One region of the Clostridium sp. HCS.1 genome, then DNA from elsewhere that is predicted to be linked to it. Evidence: a T-box and tRNA genes for the amino acid it is inferred to sense, from the RefSeq annotation. Region 1 holds a T-box; the other holds one or more tRNA genes.

Evidence for each region. A T-box is a leader RNA that pairs with one kind of tRNA and senses whether it is charged. The one in region 1 lies ahead of gltX (glutamate--tRNA ligase), so its partner is inferred to be a tRNA-Glu.
Region 2: it encodes a tRNA-Glu, which carries the amino acid that the T-box ahead of gltX (glutamate--tRNA ligase) is inferred to sense. The anticodon was not compared.

What each region holds. Positions count from the first base shown of each region.
Region 1 is NZ_CP170704.1:2,916,992-2,923,309, reverse strand. Features, by position in the region: gene ACFYH6_RS13910 (glycoside hydrolase family 3 protein) at 1-934, opposite strand, end outside; gene ACFYH6_RS13905 (hypothetical protein) at 1,165-1,347, shown strand; T-box leader at 1,428-1,659, shown strand; gene gltX (glutamate--tRNA ligase) at 1,720-3,381, shown strand; gene ACFYH6_RS13895 (MarR family transcriptional regulator) at 3,730-3,909, shown strand; gene ACFYH6_RS13890 (hypothetical protein) at 4,279-4,401, opposite strand; gene ACFYH6_RS13885 (hypothetical protein) at 4,632-5,618, opposite strand; gene ACFYH6_RS13880 (DUF2321 domain-containing protein) at 5,916-6,318, opposite strand, start outside.
Region 2 is NZ_CP170704.1:3,751,227-3,757,544, forward strand. Features, by position in the region: gene ACFYH6_RS18035 (peptidoglycan DD-metalloendopeptidase family protein) at 1-140, opposite strand, end outside; gene ACFYH6_RS18040 (DnaD domain protein) at 297-1,295, shown strand; gene ACFYH6_RS18045 (ATP-binding protein) at 1,288-2,265, shown strand; tRNA gene ACFYH6_RS18050 (tRNA-Thr) at 2,424-2,498, opposite strand; tRNA gene ACFYH6_RS18055 (tRNA-Asp) at 2,520-2,596, opposite strand; tRNA gene ACFYH6_RS18060 (tRNA-Val) at 2,603-2,678, opposite strand; tRNA gene ACFYH6_RS18065 (tRNA-Glu) at 2,683-2,757, opposite strand; tRNA gene ACFYH6_RS18070 (tRNA-Thr) at 2,767-2,841, opposite strand; tRNA gene ACFYH6_RS18075 (tRNA-Asp) at 2,864-2,940, opposite strand; tRNA gene ACFYH6_RS18080 (tRNA-Val) at 2,946-3,021, opposite strand; tRNA gene ACFYH6_RS18085 (tRNA-Glu) at 3,027-3,101, opposite strand; tRNA gene ACFYH6_RS18090 (tRNA-Asp) at 3,124-3,200, opposite strand; tRNA gene ACFYH6_RS18095 (tRNA-Val) at 3,207-3,282, opposite strand; tRNA gene ACFYH6_RS18100 (tRNA-Glu) at 3,287-3,361, opposite strand; gene ACFYH6_RS18105 (NAD(P)/FAD-dependent oxidoreductase) at 3,620-4,870, shown strand; gene ACFYH6_RS18110 (acyl-[acyl-carrier-protein] thioesterase) at 4,949-5,707, opposite strand; gene ACFYH6_RS18115 (hypothetical protein) at 5,809-6,318, opposite strand, start outside.

The DNA of each region.
Region 1 (6,318 bases):
TAGATAAAGAAGCCGGAAGGGTCTCATCTATTGAGCTAATAATATTATGAGATACTAAAATACTATCAGCACCTGCATCTATTCCAGCTTTAAAAGGAATAAAGTCATTATTAACAAAGCTCTCATAACTTCTATTATCAGTAGACATACCAGAATGGGTATCTAAGTTGCTACCATAGCCAGGAAAATGTTTTAAAGTAGAACCTATCTTATTTTCTTTCATAGTTTCAACTACAGTTTTTATATAAGTAGCTGTTTCTTCAGCATCTTTTCCAAAGGTTCTTGGATAAATATAGTCATTAGGGTTTGTTGAAATATCACAAACTGGTGCTAAGTTCATATTAATTCCAAGGGATTTCAGAAGAGTAGCTTTTTCTTTTGTATCATTAATAATTAGAGGATATCCTCCTTCATTATACAATTCTTGTGGTGAGTAAAATGGGACAGCTCTAAATTCAGGATACCAACTTAACCTGTTAACAATACCACCTTCCTCATCTATTGCAATAATCATATTGATTGATGAGCTTTCTTGATAAGATTTAATTTTAGATGATAAACTTTCTTTAGTTTCTCCTTGTATATTTTCGTCAAATAATATAAAACCACCGACTTTATAATTTTCTATATCCTCAAATGCAGTAACATTATTACATCTAATAAGAAACATTTGACCGATTTTTTCTTCTATTGTCATGGCTTCTAGAAGCTTTTTAGCTTTTTTTTCTATATTGTTGTCTATAACAATTTCTTTATCTGCTGAAGTAGATTCATCATTGCTTTCTTCATGATTGTTATTTTCATTAGAGCTATTTGATGAAGAATTTTTACCGTTATTGTTTTCAATATTAGCTCTATTTATAAATTTTCCTATTAGATAACCAGAAAAAAGTGAAATAACTATAATAAGTATTACTAATATAAATTTTTTCATAATATATCTCCAAACTAAATTTATTTGAATTTGTTATAAAATTCATTGATATTTCATTGCTTAACTTATTTTGGCAATGAGATATATAAGTAAATATAATCATATTATATAAATTTATACTAAGTTTATCAAATTATATAGATATTAATAAAATTTTGTTATTAATTTGAAACAAAGATACTAAGGTTCTTCTTAAAAAAGGAGTTAAGTTTAGCAATATAATAATCTTTATGAATGCTTGGTGTATAACTAAAATATCTACATTAATTTTTGAATTTTCTTCACTTGGATATAAATTTACTTTAGCAAGACTTTTAATTGATATACCTGGAGTAATAATAATGGGATATTTAGTTGAAGCTATAATGCCAAGAAATGAGTTGAATAGCCTTTATCTAGATAGTTTAGCGTAAGAATATATTATAAAATGAATAATATAAAATTATTTACAAATTATAAATGTATAGTTATAATGAGTATGACAAACTATAAATAATAAGCTATGAAAGAGAAAATTAGATAGATAATCATTTTACAGAGATTTAAGCAGGGGTGGAAGCTTAAAATTTGATGCTATTGAAGGAAGCTCTGGAGCTATAAACTGAAACTGCATTATTAAATTGCAAGTAAGTTTATGGGTTTCTCCCCTTAAAGAGATTGAGTGGATTAATTTTTAATTAATCAATTTAGGTGGTAACGCGGAAATATAGTCTTTCGTCCTAATATTTATAGGATGAAGGGCTTTTTTATTTATAAAAAAATTAAACTACGGAAGGAAGATAAATATGAGTTTAGAAAAATTAGCTGAATTAATATTCCCTAATATTGATAAAACACCAGAAGATTATATTGCAAAATATCCAAAAAGAAATTTAAAAGAAGGTGCTGTAGTTACAAGATATGCACCATCACCAACTGGATTTCAACACATTGGTGGAGTTTTTGCTGCTTTAATTAATGAAAGATTAGCAAGCCAAACAGGTGGAGTATTTTATTTAAGAATAGAAGATACTGACCAAAAAAGAGAAGTGCAAGGTGCTATAGAAGACACTATTGAAACTATGCATAACTTTGGTATGGACTTTAATGAAGGTATGACTGGAGATAATACTTCAAAGGGAGAATACGGTCCATATAGACAAAGTGAAAGAGCTGATATATACAGAGCTTTTGCTAAGGATTTAATTAAAAAAGGATTAGCTTATCCTGCTTTTGATACACCAGAAGAATTAGCAGAGCTAAGAGAAAAACAAACTGCTGCTAAAATAACTCCTGGATATTATGGAGAATATGCTAAGGATAGAAATTTAACTGTTGAAGAAGCTATGGAAAAGATAAATAATGGAGAGGCTTACATAATTAGATTTAAGTCACCTGGAAATATAGAAAATAGAGTAGAATTCCATGATTTAATAAAGGGTGACATAAGCTTCCCAGAAAATAATCAAGATATAGTTATTATAAAGGGAGATGGACTTCCAACTTATCACTTTGCTCATGCTATAGATGATGCATTAATGAGAACTACTCATGTTATAAGAGGAGAAGAATGGTTATCTTCATTACCAATACACGTACAATTATTTGATACATTAGGTTTAGAAAGACCAAACTATGCTCACATTCCAACAATAATGAAAAATGATAATGGTTCTAAGAGAAAATTATCTAAGAGAAAAGATGCAGAAGCTGCAGTTTCATACTATAAAGAAGTCGGATACCCTGTTCAATCAGTTGTTGAATATTTATTAAATATAATAAATTCTACTTTTGAAGATTGGAGAGCAGAAAATCCTACTGTAGATTATCATGAATTTGAAATAGCTTTAGATAAGATGAGTAAGTCAGGAGCATTATTTGATATAGTTAAATTAAATGATGTAAGTAAAGAAGTTATTTGTAAGATGAAAGCTGATAAGGTTTATGAATTATATACTGAATGGGCTAAGGATTTCGATAAAGAAATGTATGACTTAGTTACTGCAAATGAAAAGATGTCTAAGGAAATCTTCAATATAGATAAAGAAGGTCCAAAGCCAAGAAAAGATTTTGCTAAATGGGATGAAGTAAGAGGAAAAGTAGATTATTTCTTTGATGAATTATTTAATAAGGAAACAGCAGAAAATGTTGAACTTCCAAAGACTTTAAGCTTAGAAAATGCAAAAGAAATAATAAAAGTATATAAAGATAAATTTAACTTTAATTCAGGAAGTCAAGAAGCTTGGTTTGAAGAGTTAAAGGTAATTGGAGGAGAGCTTGGATATTGTGCAAATAGAAAAGAATACAAAGCAAATCCAGATGCCTTTAAGGGAATGATTTCTGATGTTGCTGGAGCTGTAAGAGCAGCTTTATCTCATAGAAGTAATACTCCAGATCTTTATACTATTATGCAAATATTAGGTGAAGATAAAGTAAGAGCTAGATTTGAAGCATTTTTAAATATATAAAATAAAGGTGCTGTTGCACAATGCAAAATGCATAATTGATAATGTATAATTAATGTAAAAACTACTGAAAGTAGTTTTAAAATCTAAGGGGCTATCGCATTAGCAGATAAAAATCTGTTAAAGATAGCTCCTTTATTTTTTTATTAAAAAGGAATTATGCACTAATTTTTAGCGTGATAGTACCTTATTTATTAATTTAAGAAATTAATAAAATAGTTACTTGAAAATTGGATATAATTATAGAATAGGAAAATAAAAGTCAGAAAATAAAAATTTTTATTTAATAGTTGAAATTAATATAGATTATTATGTAAAATTAATATGATATAATAAAAAGGAGATGAAAAAATGGAAAATTATAACGTTGTATTAGAATGTTTTGAAAAGAATGATGAGCCGATGAATGCTACTGCAGTTGCAGAAAAAACAGGCATAGATAAAAAAGAAGTATCTAAGGTAATGGATAAACTAAAAAAGGAAGAAAAGATTTATTCACCAAAAAGATGTTACTGGCAAATAAAAAAATAAGTAATAGGTAAGAATTAAGGTTGAAATTTCACTTGGGGTGAAATTTCTTTTTTTATTTACATTTTATTTTAAAGTGATATTGATATTGAACGATTAAAAAGGAGAATTGATCGCTCTTTGTAATTGCCAATAGTTTAACAAGACGAATTTAGAAAAAAATAAAAAGCTTTAGGTATATAAAACAATAGTTAATCGGTTATTAGTAATATATATATCTTTTTTTATCTTTAATATCTTTGATAAACTTTTCAGCAGTAGATCCTATATCAGAACATATTAGTACGTATGTTTATAAGCAACTACCACACATAAAGACACTAAAGTACAAAAAGCAGATTTACCAGTACCTTTTGAAACTACTCGCTCTAATTACTTTGGTATAGTATCGATTACAGATTCTTGTACATCTCTCCACATATCATGGTGAAGTTCAGCAATAGGAGATGGCACATTATCTGCTTTAGGTAGATATATATCTTGTAAAAAATACAAACAAAAAAACTCTAAACTTATTTGCCTAATTGTCATGCTAATCCATGCTATCCAAACAAATTTTTAGAGTTTTCTAAAATTCTTTTATCAGTTAATTCATCAGCTTTATATTCAGGAATACTTAAATCATTATAATATTTTTTTGAGTAGTGATAAAGCAACCATTTATTACTAGCTTCATCACTAGGGAATTCAAATTGTATATTAATACTTTATCACCTTTCTTTTTATTAAATTAAGTCAAATAATTCTAAATTTCTATTCCTACTGTCTAAATATTTATTCCAATATAATTTATCATTATCTTCTTCATTATATATTGCTTGTTGTATAAGAATACTAGATGCTCCTGTTAATCTAGAAATGACACTATCATTAATACCTACTATTATCATATTTTTAATTGCATATTTAATTAATCCATTTAAGTCATTTCTACCAGTACATACATCTAAAAACCAAGATATATTAGAAGTTGGTACTGGAAGAGTATCTCCCTTTTTATTAATAAATAAACTATCTGAGACCTTACTATTTTTAATTAATATTTGGTTTCTTATATCTATATATTTTTTTAGTTGCTGCCCATATTTCTCTGGTAAAGTTAGTCTAAAATCATTAATTAAAATTTTATTATATTTAGCAATATCTTCAGTTACTTTAATCTTTCTCAATTCTCTGTAAGTAATTCCATTTAGTGCAATCAATTTTAAACATAAAGCAGCAATGAATTTACTATATTCTTTGTCTTTAGAAATTATGAAATTACTATCCTTACCTAACACGTCATCACATTTCAAAATTAAATCTCTTACTTCTTCTGATGTATATATTTTGTATGTATCCTTTTCTTTTAAATCAGGATCCTTAGATATATATTCATTTATTTTATATAAATAAGATTTATTTATTGTTGTTGGTAAATTCAATTCGTCATAGAATTCTTTATTTTCTACATATCCATGTGAAATTAAGTATTTGAAAAATTCACTTATTGCAGAAGCATATCTCTTTGCTTTACTAACAGATGCTAAATTACTTTTTATTTTATAATAATTGATACTTTCTATTACATTCTTAGTTCTAATACCTTGTAATACCTCTTTACATAATGGTAAGTTTTTAGACATTAGAAAATCAAGGAAAATCTTAACATCACTTCTATATCCATCTGGTTTTTTTATTAAAAATTCTTCTAATCGTTCGTTAATATTCATAAAATCACTCTCCCATAGAATAATAATTCTATAAAAGTAACATTTTTCCTTTTAAGTTTGTTCAATGGCCCCATGAGAATTTCTTCTATATCTTCTAGCTAAGATCATCTGTTTCAATTTCTTTAAATACATTTTTGATATTACAATGAGAGCATGATATATATTTACCAGATTTGAATGTGCTATTAAGTTGTTCAGTTAGTAATATAACTTCTTTACCACATCTTTTGCATTTATAAGTAGTATAATACAATCATAATCCCGTCCAAATAAAAAGAACCCTCGTTATTGAGAGTTCTATATAACACCTTGCTCTTTCAAAATTTTCAGGGCTGTTTCTGACGCTACATCAACAATGATTTGTCTAGCAACATCTCCAATTGATTTTCCTACTTTAGATAAATATTTTTTGATTTTAAATGCGCCTAATTGTGTTTTTGGATTATCAGTAGAAATTATTACAGCTGATTGTTTTAAATCTTCCTTTTCATCATTGCTTAATTCCTCCATAAGATCTACTATTTCATTTAATGCGTTAGTCCTAGATTCAGTCCATGGAAAGGGGCTACCACATTTTTTACAATAGCTTGGTAATTCAATTTCTAAACTTCCAATCCAACCTGATACATGCCTATATCCATCAATTGTCTTTTTACAGTTTGGACAAGTACTAATATTCTTAGCTCCACATTTTTCACAA
Region 2 (6,318 bases), 830 kb from region 1:
AAGTTAATATTTAAATTATCATTTACCTCTGCATTAGCTTTTAAATAGCTACCATTTAAAATAATATTAATTATGATTATTAGTAAGGCCACTTTAATGAATATTTTCTTTAACCTTACCGATTTACCTTTTATATCCATAAGCACTCCCTTCTTTTATTAACAAGCACATCAAATATTTTTCCCATTTATTAAAATAATATTCCTATTTATATTTTTTACTAATGTTGAGGCTATTTCTTCACTTTGATATAATAAAGTTATGTCACTATTACTTTTAGAAAGGTAAAGAAAAATATGAGCACTTTTATGTTTAAGTCAAAGCCTTTAAAATTTACTCCTGTTAGTAATATATTTATTGAACGATATATGCCAAAAGCTAGAGGTGAATTTATCAAGGTTTATCTTTTAATGCTTAAATACAATTTTACAGGTGAACCTGGAGTTAACTCTACGGTTTTAGCTACATCACTAAATCTTTTAGAATCTGATATAGTAAATGCTCTTAACTATTGGAATGATGAAGGTATTATAAAACTTTTACCTATAGATAATATGGGAAATTTTCATATAGAATTTGTAGATATATCTAATGAAGGACCAACTACTGTTGAAAAATTTAATTTAGTTGAAGAATTAACTAATACTAATAATGGTTCAATGCTAAAGGATATAGGTAAGTTATTAGGGAGAACTCTATCCCCTAGTGAAGTAGAAACCTATATTAGTTGGAAAAAGGATTTAAATTTCTCTTCTGAGTTAATACTATTACTAATTGAATATTGCGCCTCTAAAGGTAAAACTAACTTTAGATATATTGAAAAGGTAGCAATAGCTTGGAAGGAAATGAAGATTAACACAATTGATGATGCACAAAATTACATTAGAAAAACTGAAGATAAATGGGTAACTTATAGGGAAATCTTAAAATTCTTAGGAATTAGAAATACTGATATTATGAAGCCTCAAGAAGATATGCTAGAAAAATGGACTTCAACTTATAATTACTCCTTAGATGTAATAAAAAAGGCTTGTGATATTTGCTTCCAGAGATTAAACAGAGCAGATTTTAAGTATATTGATGGAATCTTATCAAGTTGGAATAAAGATAATTTAAGAACATTACAAGATATTGAGAAAAAGGAAGCTACTTATAAAAATTCAGCTGCTAAAAAGGTTTATAATAATTCTAAGAATTCTACTAAGCCTAAATTAAGATTTGATAACTTTAAGGGAAGAGATTATGATTATGACGATTTAGAAAAGAAATTGTTAGGATGGGATACTGATGATTAAAGGATATGAAAAAGAGTTAGCTTTAATTTATGAAAAAATTAGAGCTGAAGAAGAAAAAAATTTAATAAAAAGGCGTAAAACTATTGAAGAACAGAATCCAGAAATACTAGAGTTAGATAACTTACTTCAAAAAAAATCCTTAGGTCTTTCATTATCAATTTTAAAAGGTATTGATGATGCTACATTAAATAAAATTAAAGATGAGATAACGGATCTAAGAGTTAAAAAAACTGAATCATTAGTAGAAAAAGGCTATGATGCTGATTACTTAAACTTACATTATAGATGTCCAAAATGTAAGGATGAAGGATATATAGGTATAAATAGATGTTCTTGTTATAGAAAAAAATTAGTTCAACTTTATTATAAAAACTCATCCTTAAAGGATACACTTTCAGTTAATAATTTTAATAACTTTAATTTATCCTTATTTTCTAGTCACAAGCTAAATGAAGATGATAGATTCTCTCCTAGAAAAAATATGGAGAATATACTTAGATTCATTAGGGAAGAGTATATTCCGAACTTTAACTCTACAAATGATAATCTATTATTTTATGGTGATTCAGGAACAGGAAAGACATTTTTAAGTTGTTGTATTGCAAAAGAACTTTTAGATGATGGATTCCTAGTTATTTATAGAACAGTTGATGAACTTATGGCAACCTTAAGAGAAATAAAATTTGAAAATAATTCTGAACTTGAAAATATATTAATAAACTGTGATTTATTAATTATAGATGACTTAGGCGCAGAACAAATAACAGATTTCACAACAACTGAATTTTTCAATTTATTAAATAAAAAATTACTTAGAAAAAAGAAAATGATTATATCAACAAACTTAAGCTTATCTGATATAAGAACAACCTATACTGAAAGAATTTCTTCAAGACTTTTAGGTAACTTTAAACTTTATAAGTTCTATACTGAAGATATAAGAATTCAGCTTAATCTAAAAAGAAGATAGGAAGAGAGAGAATCATTATATTCCGCGCTCCGTCGCAGGCTCCAAGTCGCCGTAACATAATGATTCTCTCTCTTTTAAACTGAATGAAATAATTCCTCTTTTTATTTAATTTCAGTATTCTTTACAAAATAAAAAAGCTTTAGAATATCTAAAGCTTTTGGAGCTGGCAATAGGAATCGAACCTACAACCTGCTGATTACAAGTCAGCTGCTCTACCGTTGAGCCATGCCAGCGTGTTTATCTTATGTTTGAATTGGCGACTCAGAAGGGGCTCGAACCCTCGACCTCCGGCGTGACAGGCCGGCACTCTAACCAACTGAGCTACTGAGCCATTATTTGGTGGAAACAACAGGGATCGAACCTGTGACCCTCTGCTTGTAAGGCAGATGCTCTCCCAGCTGAGCTATGCTTCCATAATGGTGACTCCTAGGGGAATCGAACCCCTGTTACCACCGTGAAAGGGTGGTGTCTTAACCGCTTGACCAAGGAGCCATATTAGATTGGAGCTGGCAATAGGAATCGAACCTACAACCTGCTGATTACAAGTCAGCTGCTCTACCGTTGAGCCATGCCAGCATATTTTATCTTAAGTTTAAAATGGCGACTCAGAAGGGGCTCGAACCCTCGACCTCCGGCGTGACAGGCCGGCACTCTAACCAACTGAGCTACTGAGCCATTATTGGTGGAAACAACAGGGATCGAACCTGTGACCCTCTGCTTGTAAGGCAGATGCTCTCCCAGCTGAGCTATGCTTCCATAAATGGTGACTCCTAGGGGAATCGAACCCCTGTTACCACCGTGAAAGGGTGGTGTCTTAACCGCTTGACCAAGGAGCCATATGCTTTTTAAAACTTAAAGTGGCGACTCAGAAGGGGCTCGAACCCTCGACCTCCGGCGTGACAGGCCGGCACTCTAACCAACTGAGCTACTGAGCCATTATTTGGTGGAAACAACAGGGATCGAACCTGTGACCCTCTGCTTGTAAGGCAGATGCTCTCCCAGCTGAGCTATGCTTCCATAATGGTGACTCCTAGGGGAATCGAACCCCTGTTACCACCGTGAAAGGGTGGTGTCTTGACCGCTTGACCAAGGAGCCATATAAGTTTTTTGTTTGTCGCACGTACTTGCCGTTCTGTCGGCGAGCACATTAACTATAATACATAAATTTTAATATAGTGTCAACACTTTTTCGCAACTTTTTTTTAATTTTTAAATTCATACTAATAAAACCGCTTAAAACCTAGAAATTTATTGCTGTTTATCTAAATTAAACTTCTTAATTATTCTTTATAAATATATTATAATTCTATTAGTATAATATTTAAATAAAATAAAATATATTAAGGAGTTTATTATGATTCATCATGATTTAATTATAATAGGTGGAGGCGCATCAGGATTAATGGCTGCAATTACAGCAAAAGATTTTGGTTTAGATGTAGCAATAATAGAAGGAACTGATAGGATTGGGAAAAAAATATTAACTACAGGAAATGGTCGTTGTAATATTTCTAATAGAACAATTTCATTTCCCTTCCTTTCATACCATAGTGAAAATTCAGGATTTTTTTCTAAAACTTTATCTAGCTTTGGAGTTAGTGATACAGAAAACTTCTTTTTATCTATTGGCCTTCCTATTGTAGAGTTAAAAAACGGAAAAATGTATCCTAAATCTCTTCAAGCCTCTTCAGTAGTGGATATATTAAGATTTGCAATTGAGGATAGAGATATACCTTTATACACAGATTGTAAAGTGAAAGATATCCACAAGGGAAAAGTTTTTAAATTATCCACAAGTAATGAAGATAAAAAGTTATTCACATGTAATAAATTAGTTTTAGCCTGTGGAGGAAAATCTGCTATTAAAACTGGCTCTGATGGTTCAGGATATAATTTATCTAAATCTCTAGGACATACAATTGTGAAAACTATTCCTGGCATAGTTCAGTTAAAATTAGATAATCCTTATTTAAAATCAATATCAGGAGTAAAATTTGATGGCTATGCTACCTTATTAGTAAATGGAGAAGCCATAAGAAAAGAATTTGGAGAAATACTATTTACAGACTACGGTATTTCTGGTCCTCCAATACTTCAATTATCTGGTCATGCATCAAAAGCCTTACTTAATAATAAAAATGTTGAAATATTAGTAGATATGCTCCCTAATGAAGATATTGGTGAAATAGAAAACTTTCTTGAAGGACATTTTGCTATGTTTTCACATAGACCAATTATAGATTCTCTTATAGGTGTAATTAATAAAAAATTAATCCCTACAGTACTAAAGTCTGCAAATATATCTAACCTTCATATGCCTTGCTATGAGCTAGATTGGAATGATAAGAAAAACATAATTAATATATTAAAGTCTTGGAAATTTAAATGTGTAGATACTAATGGCTTTAATCAAGCTCAAGTTACTATAGGTGGAATAAACACAAAGGAAATAAACTCCTCTACCCTTGAATCTAATTTAGTTAAAAATCTATATTTCTGTGGCGAAATTTTAGATGTGGATGGAGATTGCGGTGGATTTAATCTACAGTGGGCTTGGAGCTCTGGTTATATGGTAGCTAAAAGTATTGCATATAATAATAAGTAGAAACTTTAATATTTAATTAATAAAAAAATAAGGAAGCAGTTATTTTAGTAAATTGCTTCCTTATAATTATTATCTTATTTATTTGTGTTCTTCCCTCTTCCAACACCCTATTAATCTAGTTAATTCTTTTTTATCTAGAGTTTCTATCTTATGTATACTTATTAATGAGCCATCTTCTTGTTCTCTTATATCAGTATATACATTTACAACCTCTCCATATTTACATTCTTTTTCAAATGTAACCTTTATTTCATCTAAAGAATAATTATTTACTATATCTTCTGGCAAAGTTTCCATAGCCCAATCAATATACTTAGTATTATTAACATGTTGATTTGAATCTATATCAGTATATCTCACCTTGAAGCTATCTTCATATTTATATTCTTCAATTGCTTCAATTCTAGGTAATTTGAATTCCCCTTTCATATCACTTTCCACACCATATACTTCATATTGTGATTCTGGAATTCTTATCATTCTCCTCTTCTCTAAATTAATTAGTAAGAATATAGCGTTAGCAGTAACTATAACATTACCATGACTATCTTTTATTTCATAATTTCTTAGTGCATAGTATTTTTTAAATCCTACTGGTTCAGTTTTTACTTTTAATGTTTCTCCATACATAGGATCTCTAAATATTTTTACATGATAATTATAAAATACCCATGTCATATTATTTTCCATAAGTTCCTTCATTCCAGAACCAAGGCTCTCAGACTGCTTTGTTCCTATATCAGACAATATGTTTATTATAGTTGACATACTGCCTTTTAAATTCCTATCTACATCATAATAATGTAATTCATATTCTTTTTCATAAGCTTTCCCCATAAAACTACCTCCTGTTAATAAAGAGGCTGTTCCAACAGCCTCCATTTTACATTGTTTATAATTATTAGTTTTACCTTTCTCTACATTCCCTTTATTATAATTTAAATAATTGGATCTATAAACCCATTATCTGAATTATCATTTCCTCCAAAGCTATCTATATTAGGTTGATTTCTATCAAGAACAAATATACTGATATAGGCAGACATATATACTGATATTGCACATGACCCTACTGACATTATTATACTACCAAGGAATGGAATGAAATCAAGTATTCCTGATATTATTACTACACCAAATAAAATACCAGAGATTGCAGCTATTCTTCCAATAGTTGACCAAAAATAACCCTTTCTAAATAAAAGAAAAGTTTCTCTTATTGAATCCATAACATTTAAATCATTAATTAAAAATGTTGAATTAAATAATGTCATTGAAGGTGTTAAAATCAATAATATTCCAAAATATAAAGGAACTAAAATAATAAGTCCTATTCCTAATGTTAAAAGTGATAGGATTATAAATAAAATCCCAAGGCCAATAAGTCCTGCCATAATCATAAGCCAAACTAATAAATTTAGTCCTAAAGCTCTCCATTTTCTATCCCA